Linked DNA regions of Exiguobacterium sibiricum 7-3. Each later gene encodes a partner of the first gene's protein in a complex. Links are inferred from orthologs where the notes say so. Each region holds a gene or a part of one and is shown in the gene's direction. Other genes may lie near its edges.

Region 1 (8,331 bases):
GGCGCTCCGTAACTGATGACTGGGGGGATTCGAATGAAGGAAGCAGTAATCGTCGCTGGTGCACGGACACCAGTCGGCAAAGCTAAAAAAGGATCGTTTAAGTCGATGCGTTCTGATGAACTCGCAGGAATCGCCATCAAGGAAACATTGAAACGCGCGAACTACACCGGAGCAATCGATGACGTCATTCTCGGTTGTGCCTTACCGGAAGCTGAACAAGGGATGAACATCGCCCGGTATGCATCGGTCCTCGGAGGACTGTCGCATGAAGTGCCGGCGATCACGATCAATCGGTATTGCTCGTCCGGTCTCCAATCGATTGCCGATGCGTCGATGAAGATCATGACAGGACAAGCGACAGCTGTCATCGCCGGTGGACTCGAATCGATGAGCCAAATCCCGATGCCAGGACACGTCGTCCGACCGAATCCATCGATCGTCGAGACGGCACCGGAATATTATATGAGCATGGGGCATACGGCAGAACAAGTCGCTGCGACCTATCAAGTCTCACGCGAAGATCAAGATGCCTTTGCCCTGAAAAGCCATCAAAAAGCAGCCGCTGCGATTGCGTCCGGCAAGTTCGTCGACGAAATCGTCCCGGTGACGGTCACGGAACAATACGTCAACGATGAGTTGAAGATTGAAGAAAAGACGTGGGTCGTCGAACATGACGAAGGTGTCCGCGCCGATTCATCATCGGAAGGTCTCGCCAAGCTCCGTCCGGCATTCCGCCTCGGCGGCAGTGTCACAGCGGGCAACTCGTCTCAGACATCAGACGGTGCTGCTGCCGTCTTGATCATGGAACGCGAAGAAGCGGAACGCCAAGGACTGCCGATTCTCGGAAAGTTCAAATCGTTTGCCGTCGGTGGTGTCCGTCCGGAAGTCATGGGAATCGGACCGGTCGTCGCGATTCCAAAGGCACTTGAACTCGCTGGCATCACGCTCGAAGATGTCGGATTGATTGAATTAAACGAAGCCTTTGCATCCCAGTCACTCGGTGTCATCCGGGAACTCGGACTGAACGAAGACATCGTCAACGTCAACGGCGGCGCGATTGCGCTCGGTCATCCGCTCGGTTGTACAGGAACGAAACTGACGTTAACACTTTTGCATGAAATGAAACGACGGAACGTCCAATACGGCGTCGTCTCGATGTGTATTGGCGGCGGCATGGGTGCTGCCGGTGTATTCGAACTAGTTGAAGGAGGAACAGGACAATGAGCCAAACAACAAACGAATTGATTAAAGGTGGAAGTTTTGTACTGGATGAGTTACAAGCGGATCGTCTCTTTACACCGGAAGATTTTTCGGAAGAACACAAAATGATTGGTGACATGACGGCGAAGTTCGTCGAAGACCGTGTCGTACCGGTTCTTGACCGGATTGAAAAACATGAGTTCGAATTGTCGGTCGGTCTCCTGCGCGAAGCAGGCGAGCTCGGCTTGCTCGGTGCTGATGTCCCGGAAGCATACGGCGGCTATCAGATGGATAAAATTTCGTCTTCAATCATCACGGAGAAGTTTGCCCGTGGTCGCTCGTTTGCCCTCAGTTATGGTGCCCACGTCGGGATTGGTTCATTGCCAATCGTCTTCTTCGGGAACGAAGAACAAAAACAAAAATATCTCCCGAAACTGTCTTCCGGTGAATGGATCGCGTCTTACGCGTTGACAGAACCGGGCTCAGGCTCGGATGCCCTCGGTGCGAAGACAACGGCAGTCTTGAATGAAGCCGGAACGCACTATATCTTGAACGGGGAAAAACAATGGATCACGAACGCCGGCTTCGCCAGTCTGTTCGTCGTCTACGCAAAAATCGACGGTGATAAATTTACGGCGTTCCTCGTCGAAGGCGAGTATCCAGGTGTCTCAACCGGACTCGAAGAACAAAAGATGGGGATCAAAGGATCGTCAACACGGACGCTAATCTTACAAGATGCGGAAGTGCCGGTTGAAAACGTCCTTGGTGAAATCGGTCGCGGACACGTCATCGCCTTTAACATCTTGAACGTCGGTCGTTATAAATTAGCGGTCGGTGCGGTCGGTTCATCAAAACGTGCGATTGATCTTGCGGTCCAGTATGCGAACGAACGCAAACAATTCAAAACACCAATCAGCTCGTTCCCATTGATTCAGGAAAAGCTGGCGACGATGTCGGCGCAGACTTATGCGATGGAAAGTTCGGTCTATCGGACAGGCGGATTGTTCCAGGACAGTCTCGATCAGTTGTCGGAAGAAGAGAGCAAAGACGGCAAGAAAATCGCGGATGCGATTGCCGAATACGCGATTGAATGCTCAATGAACAAAGTCTTCGCTTCGGAAACGTTTGATTATGTCATCGACGAAGCGGTCCAGATTCACGGTGGTTACGGCTTCATGGCCGAATACGAAGTCGAGAACATGTACCGTGATTCACGGATCAACCGGATCTTCGAAGGAACAAACGAAATCAACCGTCTGCTCGTACCGGGCACGTTGCTGAAGAAAGCAATGAAAGGCGACTTACCGCTCCTCGCAGAAGCGCAACGTCTGCAACAGGAAGTCATGAGCTTCATGCCGACGGAAGTCGGATCGGAACCTCTTGACCGTGAACGTCATTTGCTTGCGATGATGAAAAAGATCTTCCTGCTGACGGCTGGAACGGCCGTTCAGAAGTATCAGGACAAGCTCCAAGGCGAGCAGGAAATCCTCGCGAACACGGCTGACATCATGAGTGCAATCTATGCGCTGGAGTCGGCGATCGTCCGGACGGAAAAAGCGATTGCTGCAAAAGGCGTCGAGAAGAACGAACTGAAAATCCGTTATACGGAGGTCTTTGCACAACAAGCGTTTGAAGGCGTTGAGCGGGACGCGAAGGAAACATTGTACGCGGCAGCAAGCGGCGACGAGTTACGGATGTTGCTCTCGGCACTGAAGAAGTTCAGCCGGTACCAGCCAATCAACTCGATCGGAACAAAACGTCTGATTGCGAAACGCTTGATCGAAGCCAACAAATATACTGTCTAAGTCAGGTTTACCGATTCGCCTTTGCAGGGAAAATCTCTGTAAAGGCGAATTTTTTACATTGAAGGAGGGAGCAGGCATGCGACAAGACGTAACAGAACTTCAATTTGCCGTCGATTACTATAAATCGTTGGAGCGGCTTTCGGATGAAGAATGGCGGTTGCCGCTCGCAATCGATAAATGGACGATCCAGGAATGTGTCAGTCATCTGTTTTTATGGGATCGGTATTACCTCGATCATGCGGTGTCGAAATTACCGGATGAACCGTTGACGCTGGTTGAAACCGACTACGATGAGTTCAATCGTCTGGCGGTCGAATATGCCCATCACATCGATGCACTCGCCTTGTTGAGAAAAGCGATTGCCGTGCGGCAGGAATTGATCGCGCAGCTCGATCGGTTGACGGACGAGCAATATGAACGGACGTATGAAGGCACATTCCGGCCGAAATCGTTTGTCGCCTCCTTCATTGCACACGATCACCATCATCAAGATCAAATCGATGCAGCGCTTGCCCGCTTGAAACGGGGCTGACCAATCTGCTAGTCTGAAGACAGAGGTGAGGAAAAGATGGTAACTATGTATGGCTATCCAAAATGCAGTACGTGTGTCAAAGCAAAAAAGGCACTTGAGGCAAATGGCGTCGAGGTCGATTATAAACACATCGTCGAGGAGACACCAAGTGCCGAGACGATTCAGGCACTTCATCAAAAGAGTGGCGAGCCATTGAAGAAGTTTTTTAACACGAGTGGTCAATCGTACCGTTCGCAAGGCATCAAGGACCGCCTGCCGAATCTGTCGGAACAGGAGCAATATGAATTGCTCGCGAGTGACGGCATGTTGCTCAAACGACCGATCGTAACAGACGGGAAAGACGTGACGATTGGATTCAAAGAAGAACTCTATCACGGAAAATGGTATTAAGAAGGCTAGTTCATTTGGTATACTGAATGCGTTAGTCCACTATAGATCACAGGGGGAATCGCAAATGAGTCAAGTCAAAGACAATCTACGTTATTCGGAAGAGCATGAATGGGTCGAAGTAACAGGAAACAAGGCACGAATCGGTATTACGGATTTCGCGCAACATGAACTTGGCGATATCGTCTTCGTTGAACTGCCAGAAGTCGGCGATACGATTTCGGCAAACGAGCCGTTTGGTTCAGTCGAATCTGTTAAAACGGTATCCGAATTGTACGCACCGATTTCAGGGAAAGTCGTTGCCATCAATGAATCACTGTCAGATTCCCCGGAACTCGTTAACGAATCACCATTCGAAGGTGCTTGGATGGTCGATATCGAGATCGCAGACGAAGCACAAGTCGAAGCATTGATGGACGCTGCTGCTTACAAATCAATGATCAACGAGTAATACTTAACGAAAAGATGACAAGGAAACGATTTCGTTTCCTCGTCGTCTTTTTTTCTGTATACTGGCACAAGATAAGAAATAGGAAGGGAGGACAGGATTAATGAAGGAAGTCATAGCAGTACCAGAAAACGGTTTTTTGTATGTCTATGCACCGATGTGTGGGACGTGTGCCATCGCAAGCCGGATGCTTACGATTGTCGAAGCGACAAAAGACGGGGAATGGATTCAACAAGCGAATGGAAATTTCATTCCGGAGTTTTTGGAACAAGCCCAGGTCATGAGTGTTCCCGCTTTATTAAAAATCGAGGATAATCGAGTCGTATCAAGGCTTTATGCCTTCCAATCGGTTCAAAATGTCTTTGCGTTTTGTACCGAATAAGAAGAGGAATCAAAAAAAGATTTCTCTTTACGCTAAATTGTCGGAATATTTACAATAATTGATTGACAATGCTAAATTATGAATGGTATATTCATATCAACTTCTAGAAATACTTTATAGGAAGTCTGGCAGAGATGTAAATCGGCTGTTTCTTTTCATGACAGAACCGCTCAACAAAATCCTAGGTTGTTTGTTTGTCTCCCCTTAAGTCGTCCCCCAAAGACGAAGCGGCCCAAAAAGACCATCCAGGATTGGAGCAGGTAATCTGAATGCGAGGACAGTTTGGTTTATATGTCGAAAGGGCGCCGTCCTCTGGTACGACGAACGAAGAAGTTCGTGTCAGGGCTGGGTTTTCCTTCGTAGTGTTTCTAACCACATTATTCGTGTTGCCGGTTCTCCGGCAGCGCCTTTTTTTTGTTTTCGAAAGATTTTCGAGCAGTCGTCTTGCCAATCAGAAATGACCCTGCTACAATGCGATTAAGGTAAATTACTTTAATTCATATCCGATTAGTCGGAATTAAAAAGAGATACGGAGGACGAACAGGCATGACAGTACGTTTTATGGATGTATTTACAGAGTGGGCGTCAACATACGACGACACGGTTACGGGGCACGATCCGGAGTACAAAGAAGTCTTTCGTCGTTATGAAGAAATATTAGATACGGTGGCAACAAAAGCGATCTCACCGGTCGTCGAGTTCGGGGCTGGAACAGGGAACCTGACCCAACGGTTGCTCGATCGGCATCAAGACGTTTTGGCGGTGGAACCGAGCCCGGAAATGCGGGAAATCCTCATCGATAAGATTCCGACGTTACCTGTACAGGACGGACACTTCCTGTCCTTTACGGCAGACCATGCGAAAAGTTTTGTTTCGACCTATGCGTTTCATCATCTGACGGATGAGGAAAAGGGAGAAGCAGTTGATCTGATGGCGAAGATTTTGCCGGAAGACGGAAAAATCGTCTACGCCGACACGATGTTCGTATCGGAAGAAGCGCGTTTGCAGACGATCGCTGAAGCGAAAGCACAAGGATTTAACGGTTTGGCAGAAGACTTGGAACGTGAGTTTTATCCACTGATTCCGGTCATGGAACAAATTTTTGCGTCACGTGGATTTGACGTGACATTCACACAATACAATCACTTCGTCTGGCTCGTAGAAGCCGAGAAAATGGGGGAATAAATCATGACACTTAAAAAAATGAACGTAGAAAGCTTTAACTTGGATCATACGAAAGTCAAAGCACCATATATTCGCGTTGCCGGTTACAAAGACGGAAAAGTTGACCAAGTCGTCAAATACGACATTCGTTTCACACAACCAAACGTCGAGCAAATGCCGATGCGTGCGATGCACACACTGGAACATTTACTGGCAGAAAACATCCGTAACTATTCGGATGATGTCATCGATGTCTCGCCAATGGGTTGCCAAACAGGTTTCTACATGGCGATGATGAACTTTGATTCTGTCGAAAAAATGAGCGAACTCGTTGAGAAGACATTACAAGACGTCTTAGCAGCAGAAGAAATTCCAGCGCAAAACGAAGTCCAATGCGGATTCGCAAGCGCCCACGACCTTAAAGGAGCGAAGCACTATGCCGAGAAAATGCTTGCCGGTCGTGATGAATGGGACATCGTCTTCGGATGATTGCGAAGTCAGTTCGCGACCTCGTCGGAAATACGCCGCTTTACGAGATTACTTCATTCGATTTGCCTGCTGGTACGCGGATTTTGGCGAAGCTCGAATGGATGAACCCTGGGGGCAGCGTCAAAGACCGCCTTGGCATTCAACTCGTTGATGCCGCAATCGAACAAGGATATGTGACACCAGGTGGAACGATCATCGAACCGACAGCCGGGAATACCGGCATCGGTTTGGCGCTCGCCGCCAAAAAATATGATCTAGAGGTCATCTGTGTCGTTCCGGAAAAGTTCAGCCAGGAGAAACAGACGTTGATGCGGGCACTCGGCGCGACTGTCGTCAACACACCGACTGAGCTCGATATGCAGGGTGCGATCGATAAAGCAAAAGAACTCGGACAAACGATTCCTAACAGTTATGTTCCGCTTCAATTCGAAAACGAAGAAAATCCGGTTACGTATCAGCGGACACTTGGTCCTGAGCTGATGGCGGAACTGGATCAGATTGATTGGTTCGTTGCCGGATGCGGATCAGGTGGAACGTTTGCCGGAACAGCGGCTTATTTAAAAGAACGTCTCGGGACGAAAGGTGCAATCGTCGAACCGGAAGGCTCCGTCCTCAATGGGGGACCAGCCGGACCGCACAAGACGGAAGGCATCGGGACGGCCAAATGGCCAAGTCTCGTCTCTCGCGACTTAGTAGATGAAATTCATACGGTTTCGGATCATGATGCATTCACGAAAGTCCATGAATTGGCGGCTCGTGAAGGGTTGCTCGTCGGCAGTTCAGCCGGTGCGGCACTCGTAGCAGCGCTTGATCTGGCAAACCGTTTTCCCGGCAGTACCATCGTCACCGTCTTCGCGGACAGTGCCGAGCGGTATTTGAGCCAACAAATCTTTGAAAAGGTGGACGAGACACATGCGTAAAAAGACAGCATTGATTCATGGAGGAACAGGCGTCGATCGAGCAACAGGTGCCGTTACACCTCCGATCTATCAAACAAGTACGTACAAACAAGAGAAAATCGGTCAATTAAAAGAAGGCTACGAATACTCGCGGACAGCCAACCCGACACGGACGAGCATTGAACGATTGATCGCCGACCTCGAGGGTGGCGCACGTGGTTTTGCCTTCGGATCAGGAATGGCTGCGATTCACGCGGTTTTCAACCTGCTTGAGTCAGGTGACCATATCGTCATGACCGATGACGTCTACGGCGGAACGTTCCGTTTGATGCAACGTGTCTTACCGAAATTCAACATCCAAGTGACATTCGTCGATACGACGGATCTCGCCGCGACGGAAGCCGCGGTTCAAGACAACACGAAGATGTTGTATGTCGAAACACCAACGAACCCGTTATTGAAAGTCACGGATATCGCGGCTGTCGCTGAAATCGCGAAGCGCAATAACCTGAAACTCGTCGTCGATAACACATTCGCGACACCATACTTGCAACAACCACTCGCACTCGGTGCAGATATCGTTCTGCACAGCGCGACAAAATACATCGGCGGTCACTCGGACGTCGTCGCTGGACTCGTCGTCGTCAACAGCGACGAGCTCGGAGAAGATCTTCACTTCATCCAAAACTCGACCGGCGGTATTCTTGGACCGCAGGACAGCTTCCTGCTCGTCCGTGGATTACGGACGCTTGGTATCCGGATGGATGCAATCGAAGAAACATCACATGATCTCGTTCAGTTCTTACAGGAACAAGACGTCGTCTCAAACATCTTCTACCCAGGACTTCCAACACATCCGGGACATGCGACACAACAAAAACAGGCGACTGGTTTTGGCGGCATGATCAGCTTTGATGTCGGATCAGCGGAAAACGCGGAGAAACTCGTCGAAGCGACACATTTCTTCACGTTGGCTGAGAGTCTTGGAGCTGTTGAAAGCTTGATTTCTGTTCCGGCACGCATGA
Region 2 (8,193 bases), 1.6 Mb from region 1 along the record:
GGTGGATTGTTTTACCGATCCGTCTTCTCCGGGAAAGATACACCGGCATTTGTGATTGTCGGACTTGTGACAATCGTCATATTAGGTTTATGCTATAAATTCGGTGTTCGTCCGAATAAATCAACGTCAGTGAAGTCGAAGTCAGCTTAAGCTTAACTTACTAGATACAAAGGATGGGGAAGAGATGGAGAACTACATTTTGTCATTAGATCAAGGAACAACGAGTACACGGGCGATTTTATTCAACCGTTCCGGAGAAATCGTTCATTCCGCACAACGTGAGTTTACGCAGTACTTTCCAAAACCAGGTTGGGTCGAACACAATGCCAATGAAATTTGGGGAAGTGTCCTTGCGGTCGTTGCAACCTGTTTAACGGAAGCCAACGTCAAAGCGACACAAATCGCTGGAATCGGCATTACGAACCAACGGGAAACAGCGGTCGTCTGGGAGAAAGAGACTGGAAAACCGATTCATAATGCAGTTGTCTGGCAATCGAGACAAACAGCTGAAATTTGTGAAGAGTTACGGAGTGCAGGACATGCCGAATTGTTCCGTGCAAAAACAGGTTTGTTGATTGATGCCTATTTCTCCGGAACGAAGGTCAAGTGGATTCTTGATCACGTTGAAGGTTCCCGGGAACGGGCAGAACGTGGTGAACTGTTGTTTGGAACGATTGATACCTGGTTGATTTGGAAGTTGTCAGGCGGTAAAGCCCATGTCACGGATTATTCCAATGCCAGCCGGACGTTGATGTATAACATCCACGAGCTGAAATGGGATGACGAATTACTTCAGCTCCTCGATGTTCCAAAAGCCATGCTTCCTGAAGTCCGTCCGTCTTCTGAAGTTTATGCGCATACAGCTGGCTATCACTTCTTCGGTGAATCGGTTCCGATTGCCGGAGCTGCCGGAGATCAACAGGCCGCTTTATTCGGTCAAGCTTGTTTCGAAAAAGGAATGGCGAAAAACACATACGGAACAGGATGTTTCATGTTGCTGAATACGGGCGACAAAGCTGTGACATCGGAACACGGTCTCTTGACGACGATTGCGTGGGGAATCGACGGAAAAGTCCAGTATGCGCTCGAAGGCAGTATTTTTGTGGCAGGTTCAGCGATTCAATGGTTACGAGATGGTCTTCGCCTGATTAACGATGCGAAGGAAACAGAAGCTTACGCGACGCGTGTGACGTCTTCAGACGGGGTCTACGTCGTTCCTGCATTCGTCGGTCTCGGGACACCGTACTGGGACAGTGATGTCCGTGGTGCAGTCTTCGGTCTGACGCGGGGAACGGAAAAAGAACACTTCATCCGGGCGACACTTGAATCGCTGGCATATCAGACGCGTGACGTCTTGACAGCGATGGAACAGGATTCCGGAATCGAAATGTCTGCCTTACGTGTCGATGGTGGTGCCGTTAAAAATGATTTCCTCATGCAATTCCAGAGTGATATCATCCAAGCACCGGTCGAGCGTCCGGAAATTAATGAAACGACGGCCCTCGGGGCAGCATATCTTGCAGGACTAGCTGTTGGATTCTTTGAGAATCAAAAACAGATTTCAGCCCACTGGAAGATGGATCGTCGCTTTGAGATGGATATGGCGGAAGCAGAGAGCGAAGATCTTTACGCTGGATGGAAAAAAGCTGTTCAAGCGGCGATGTTGTTTAAATGATGTGACATATGTTATATTAGGTACAAGTTAATAAACCGGTCGGAGAATATGGAGAGACCACAGCAACAGTTGACACCGTCAGTCTGTTTGTTGTGGTCTCTTTTTTTTCGAACCCATACAGGAGGAACTATTCATGGCAAACCAACAATTTTCAAGCAAAAACCGTGCAGAGGTCTACAATCGATTAACGCGTGAAGAACTTGATCTACTTGTCGTAGGTGGAGGAATCACGGGAGCTGGGATCGCACTTGATGCCGCGTCACGTGGCATGAAGATTGGACTCGTTGAGATGCAAGACTTTGCAGCGGGAACGTCAAGCCGTTCAACGAAATTGGTTCATGGTGGTTTACGTTATTTGAAACAATTCGAAATCCAAATGGTTGCCGAAGTCGGGAAAGAACGGGCCATCGTTTATGAAAACGGACCACACGTTACGACACCGGAATGGATGTTGTTACCGATGCATAAAGGCGGTACGTTCGGACCGTTCAGTACGTCAATCGGGTTACGTGTTTATGATTTCTTGGCAGGCGTTAAGCGTTCAGAGTGGCGTTCGATGTTGTCGGCAAAAGAAACATTGGCAAAAGAGCCGCTTGTGAAACAAGACGGTCTAAAAGGCGGCGGCTACTACGTTGAGTATCGGACAGATGATGCCCGTTTAACGATCGAAGTCATGAAAGAAGCAGTTGCTCACGGAGCACGTGTCGTCAACTACACGAAAGCGGAAGAAATTCTGTATGAAAACGGAAAAGTCGTCGGAATGCGTGTGACGGATCTCGCGACAGGAGACGTACATGAAATTCGTGCGAAGAAAGTCGTGAATGCAACCGGTCCTTGGGTCGATGAATTGCGTGAAAAAGACGGTTCGAAAGTCGGAAAACAACTGCGTTTGACAAAAGGGGTTCACGTCGTCATCGATCAGTCAAAATTCCCGCTGAAACAAGCAGTCTACTTTGATACACCGGATGGCCGGATGATTTTTGCCATTCCACGCGACGGAAAAGCTTATGTTGGAACAACAGATACGTTCTTTGACAAAGACACATCACATCCGAAGTTTACAGTCGAAGATCAAGAGTATGTCCTCGATGCGATTCATTACATGTTCCCTGAAGTGAAAGTGACAGCGGAAGATGTAGAATCAAGCTGGGCTGGTGTTCGTCCATTGATTTATGAACAAGGAAAAGACCCGTCTGAAATTTCGCGGAAAGACGAAGTATGGCAGTCTGAATCCGGTTTGATTACGATTGCCGGCGGAAAACTGACTGGCTATCGTAAAATGGGTGAGCATGTCGTTGACCTTGTCGCCAAATTATTAAAACAAGAAACAAACCGTGCCTATGCACGGTGTGCAACAAAAAACATGCCGATTTCAGGCGGTCATGTCGGAGGGGCAGCTGGATACGCGAAGTTCTTGAAATCACAAGCACCAGCAAACGGATTAACATCAGAAGAAGTGTTATTCCTTGCGAAACGATATGGCTCAAACGTGCCGGTCGTTCTTGAATATGCGGCAGCGTATGATGCGGCTGAAACAGAATTACCGCGTGATGTCTATGCACAGCTTCATTACGGAATCAACCACGAAATGGTGGCACGTCCAATCGATTTCTTCATCCGACGTACTGGCGCTGTCTTCTTTGATATTGCTTGGGCACGTCAGTATAAAGAAGCGGTCATCAAAGAGATGGCTCGTCACTTGAACTGGACACCTGCGCAAACAGCAGAGTATACAAAAGAACTCGATATCGAAATTGAGGATGCGGCTCACGCACTCGTCACAGAATAAATACTTGTTCGACAAAAACTCCTTTGCTTTCGGCAAAGGAGTTTTTTGCTGTCATATGAAATCAGATTCATTGCAAGCAAACGTTCGGGCGATTATGCTAAACGTACATGATATCTATATGAAGGAGATGGAACAAGATGAAAGTAGAAGTCTGGTCAGATTACGCATGTCCGTTTTGTTATATCGGTAAAAAACGTTTGGAAAAGGCAATTGAGGCAAATGGTGCAACGAACGTCGAGGTAGAGTTCAAAAGTTTTGAGCTTGACCCGGCAGCACCTGAAACACCGACGATGGGGCTGTATGAAATTTTAGCGGCGAAGTACGGAACATCCGTTGAACAAGCGCGATCAATGTCACAAGGAGTCGTTGATTCCGCGAAGACAGACGGTCTGACATACGAAATGGATCGTGTCATTCCGGCAAACACATTTAAAGCTCACCGCCTGACTCAACTCGCTAAAAAACATGATAAAATGGATGAAGTATCAGAAGGATTGTTCCAAGCCTATTTCATGAACGGTGAAAATTTAAATGATGATTCGATTTTGACGCGGATTGCGACCGAAGCTGGACTGGAGACAGCAACCGTCGAGGCATTTCTCGCATCTGACGAATCTTCTGATGAAGTACGTCAAGAAGAAGACATGGCTCGTGAACTAGGTGTGACCGGTGTACCGTTCTTTGTATTCGACCGGAAGTATGCGATTTCAGGAGCACAGCCTGTTGAAGCCTTCAGCCAAGTGTTGGACCGGATGCAGCAGGAACAAAAGGTAGAAATCGTAGCTGAAGGTGATGCCTGCGGAGTCGACGGCTGTAACTAAATTTGCTTGTTAAAGGAGTACATGAAACTTATGAAATTCATTTTCCATCCAGATATCCACGATGCACGGATCAATCTTGCTGTCGAGGACTTTATTTTAAATAATTTAAATGTCAGCGAAGAAGATTATTTCCTGTTCTACATCAACGGTCCGTCGATTATCGTCGGTAAAAACCAAAATACGAACGAGGAAGTCAACTTAAAATACGTTGAGGAAAACGGGATTCATGTGGTTCGTCGCCTGTCAGGCGGCGGTGCCGTTTACCACGATCTCGGCAATCTGAACTTCAGTTTCCTGACGAAAGATGATGGAGATTCATTCAACAACTATAAAAAATTCACGGAGCCGGTCGTAAAAGCACTGCACAAATTGGGTGTCGAAGCAGAGCTTTCCGGTCGTAATGACATTCATGTCGGAACCCGTAAAATCAGCGGAAACGCACAGTTTACGACAAAAGGCCGGATGTTCAGCCATGGTACATTGATGCTTGATTCGAACATTGAAGAAGTCGTCAATGCATTGGTCGTCAGTGAAGAAAAAATGCGCTCAAAAGGAATCAAATCGGTCCGCAGCCGGGTCGCGAACATTTCGGAATTTTTGACAGAGCCATTGACGATGGATGAATTCGTCGAACATCTCCTTGAATCGATTTATGAAGGAAAAGAGATGGAACGTTACGTCTTAACGGATGAAGATTGGGCAAAAGTTCATGCGATTTCAGCGGAACGTTACGGAAATTGGGATTGGAATTTCGGTAAATCACCGAAGTTTGATGTGATCCATAAAAAACGATTCCCGATCGGAACGATTGATTTCCGGTTGAATGTGAAAAAAGGAATCATCGAGGAAGCGAAAATTTACGGAGACTTCTTCGGGGTTGAGGACGCGTCAGAAATCGCCCGGGCATTAGAAGGAAAACGGTATGACCGGTCTTCGTTACGCGAAGTCTTGAGTCAGTACGAATTAAAGAAATATTTTGGTGCCGTGGAGCTGGACGAAGTGCTTGACGTTTTAGCATAAGCTTTTTTGGGAAAACTCTCTCTATCAACTTGCATAGGGGGAGCTTTTTTCATGGGCTACAATAAAGATAACTTTTTAGAGGGTACATTAAACGACTTCATCAATTTTGAAAAAGTTTCCGAGGGACTACCGAAAACGGAAGATCAACAGCCGTTGCCGTATTATGAGCGGGACGATTACCGTGCTGCCGGAAAATTAAAAGGGAAAGTCGCAATCGTGACAGGTGGGAATTCAGGAATTGGACGGGCCATCTCGATTGCTTATACATTAGAAGGTGCTAAAATCGTCATCGCGTTTTACGGCGACAAAGAAGGTGCCGAAGAAACAAAAGCCCGTCTCGAAGAACTCGGTGGCGAAGTGTTACTTTCGCAAGGAGACATCGGAGACGGTGCCTATTGTGAAGAACTCGTCAAAAAAACCATCGACCGTTTTGGTCGTCTTGATATCGTCGTCAACAATGCCAGTATGCAAAAACCGGAAGATTCGTTGCTCGACATCACGGATGAGTCCATGGAAAAAACATTCAAAACGAATATTTTCGGAATGATGCGTTTAGCACGCGCCGCCTTACCTCACTTGACGCTCGGCTCAGCCATCATCAATACGACTTCTTCGACAGCGTATGAAGGAAACTCACTGTTAATCGATTATTCGTCGACAAAAGGAGCCATCGTCAGCTTTACACGCAGTCTGTCGATGAACCTTGCGAAACAGGGAATCCGTGTCAATGCGGTTGCACCGGGTCCGATTTGGACACCGTTGATCACAGATACATTCCCTGATGAATCTGTAAAAACATTTGGTAAAAATACACCTATGGATCGTCCTGGACAACCGGCAGAAATGGCTTCAGCCTATGTCTTCTTAGCTTGTAACGATTCAAGTTATATGACCGGTCAAGTCCTGCATCTAAACGGTGGCGTCATCGTTAACGGTTAAAAAGAAAGAACGTGAAAACGTTTCCATAAAATGCTACACTATCCATACAGGCGGACACGTCATGTATGGATTTTTTTTGCATTAAAAATGAACGGTTATTCATTCGAAGGGGGAAGCTAGTTATGATGGGATTGATTCATTCGGTGGAAGAAACGGCTCGGCAACGTCCGGATAGCATCGCCTACGTATTTGAAGATGTCGCAGTCAGTTATCGTGAATTTGTTGAGAAGTTTCACCGGGCCGCCGGAGCACTCGAGTCACATGGAATTCGAAAAGGGGATCACGTTGCTCTAATACTTGGGAATAGTCCGGCTTTCTTGATTGGTTATTATGCTGTCATGAAGCAGGGAGCGGTTGCCATCCCGATCAATCCGACCTATACGCCGGATGAACTCGGTTACATCTTAATGAACGGGGATGTCAAAGGAATTCTAGGAATCGCACCTCTCGTTGAAGCGGCAAAAGAGCGATTGGTTCATTTACCGCATCTTGCCGTCGTCGTCTCCGTTCCGTTTAACGGTCAAGTCGGTCCTGAAGAACACCTTGGAAATGTTCAGTTCACGACGCTTGAACGTTGGTTAGAGATTGAACATCCGATTCAAGAAGTGACGTATGAAATGGATGAGACCGCCGTCATCCTGTATACGAGCGGGACGACAGGGAAACCAAAAGGAGCGATGTTATCACATCGAAACCTGACTTCCAATGCACGTTCCATCGGGGAATACTTACATGTCTCGGAACAGGACCGGACACTCGCTGTGTTACCGATGTTTCATGTCTTTTGTTTGACGGTCGTCGTCAATGCGTCACTGGCACACGGGGCGACGGTTATCATCGCCTCTCGTTTTTCACCACAGGAGACGTTTGAACTGGCGAAAAAAGAACAGGTAACGATTTTTGCTGGTGTACCGACGATGTATAACTTCCTGTTACAGACAGTAAAAGCGCATCCGGAATATACAAGTGCGTTTGACTCGATCCGGTTGTTCGTTTCAGGTGGAGCCAGTTTACCGGTGCCGTTGCTTCAAGCATTTGACCAAACCTTTAACTGCCATATCCTTGAAGGATACGGTCTGTCAGAAGCTTCTCCCGTCACCTGTTTCAATCCTTTGGATGGTGTGCAAAAGCCAGGATCGATCGGACCTTCGATCATCGACGTTGAAAACAAGGTCGTCGACGAGCTCGGACAGGAAGTTCCGATTGGTCAAGTCGGAGAATTGATCGTGCGTGGTCCGAACATCATGACCGGATACTACAAAATGCCTGAAGAAACACAAGCGACGCTAAAAGAAGGATGGCTCTACACCGGTGATTTAGCAAGACAAGACGAGGATGGATACTTTTATATCGTCGACCGGAAAAAAGATATGATTATCGTCGGCGGATATAATGTCTATCCCCGTGAAGTCGAGGAAATCTTATATCAACATCCATCGATTGTCGAAGCAGCTGTCATCGGTATACCGGATGAAGAAATGGGCGAAGCAGTGAAGGCGTTTGTTGTCTTGCGTGAACCGTTGACCGAAACGGAAGTCCTCGATTTCTGTGCCATTTCACTCGCAAAGTATAAGTGCCCGACACGCATTGAATTCATTGATCAATTGCCACGGAATACAACCGGTAAGATTTTACGGACTGTATTAAAAAAACAACCAACCAATTCATAATTTAAATATAGCAAAAAGAACTTCAGGTTTCTGAAGTTCTTTTTGCGTGCATATAGGTAAGGAGGGGGAGAGGAAATGAATATTGCTTTAATTGCACATGATGAAAAAAAAGACGAGATGATGATGTTTACACGGGCGTATGAAGCTTATTTTGACAAAAATACTTTATATGCCACAGGTACGACAGGACAACGAATCATGGAGGCAACAGGATTAACGGTCCACCGCTGTAAATCGGGACCGCTTGGAGGAGATCAGGAAATCGGAGCGATGGTCGCT

Evidence for each region.
Region 2: the proteins of gcvH (region 1) and P402_RS0112890 are in contact, whole or in part, in a crystal structure (PDB 3A7A), measured with the Escherichia coli proteins. The link is inferred for Exiguobacterium sibiricum 7-3 from one-to-one orthologs.

What each region holds. Positions count from the first base shown.
Region 1 is NZ_KK211190.1:710,532-718,862, forward strand. What follows is about bases 2,777-5,683. They hold gcvH (glycine cleavage system protein GcvH), read left to right. Parts: upstream 2,777-3,991; coding sequence 3,992-4,375; downstream 4,376-5,683. Other genes in these bases: P402_RS0104555 (acyl-CoA dehydrogenase family protein), read left to right, coding at 2,777-3,005; P402_RS0104560 (DinB family protein), read left to right, coding at 3,082-3,537; P402_RS0104565 (arsenate reductase family protein), read left to right, coding at 3,574-3,927; P402_RS0104575 (thioredoxin family protein), read left to right, coding at 4,476-4,754; P402_RS0104580 (class I SAM-dependent methyltransferase), read left to right, coding at 5,301-5,683. Outside these bases: P402_RS0104545 (3-hydroxyacyl-CoA dehydrogenase/enoyl-CoA hydratase family protein), read left to right, coding at 1-16; P402_RS0104550 (acetyl-CoA C-acetyltransferase), read left to right, coding at 34-1,224; more of P402_RS0104555, read left to right, coding at 1,221-2,776; more of P402_RS0104580, read left to right, coding at 5,684-5,939; P402_RS0104585 (S-ribosylhomocysteine lyase), read left to right, coding at 5,943-6,407; P402_RS0104590 (PLP-dependent cysteine synthase family protein), read left to right, coding at 6,404-7,327; P402_RS0104595 (bifunctional cystathionine gamma-lyase/homocysteine desulfhydrase), read left to right, coding at 7,320-8,331. UniProt on the Escherichia coli protein: The glycine cleavage system catalyzes the degradation of glycine. The H protein shuttles the methylamine group of glycine from the P protein to the T protein.
Region 2 is NZ_KK211190.1:2,292,182-2,300,374, reverse strand. Bases 3,542-6,310 are described here. They hold P402_RS0112890 (lipoate--protein ligase), read left to right. Parts: upstream 3,542-4,315; coding sequence 4,316-5,305; downstream 5,306-6,310. Other genes in these bases: P402_RS0112885 (SDR family oxidoreductase), read left to right, coding at 5,357-6,244; P402_RS0112895 (DsbA family oxidoreductase), read left to right, coding at 3,602-4,285. In the rest of the region: P402_RS0112910 (MIP/aquaporin family protein), read left to right, coding at 1-150; glycerol kinase GlpK, read left to right, coding at 185-1,675; P402_RS0112900 (glycerol-3-phosphate dehydrogenase/oxidase), read left to right, coding at 1,809-3,464; P402_RS0112880 (fatty acid--CoA ligase family protein), read left to right, coding at 6,370-7,914; mgsA (methylglyoxal synthase), read left to right, coding at 7,990-8,193. UniProt on the Escherichia coli protein: Catalyzes both the ATP-dependent activation of exogenously supplied lipoate to lipoyl-AMP and the transfer of the activated lipoyl onto the lipoyl domains of lipoate-dependent enzymes.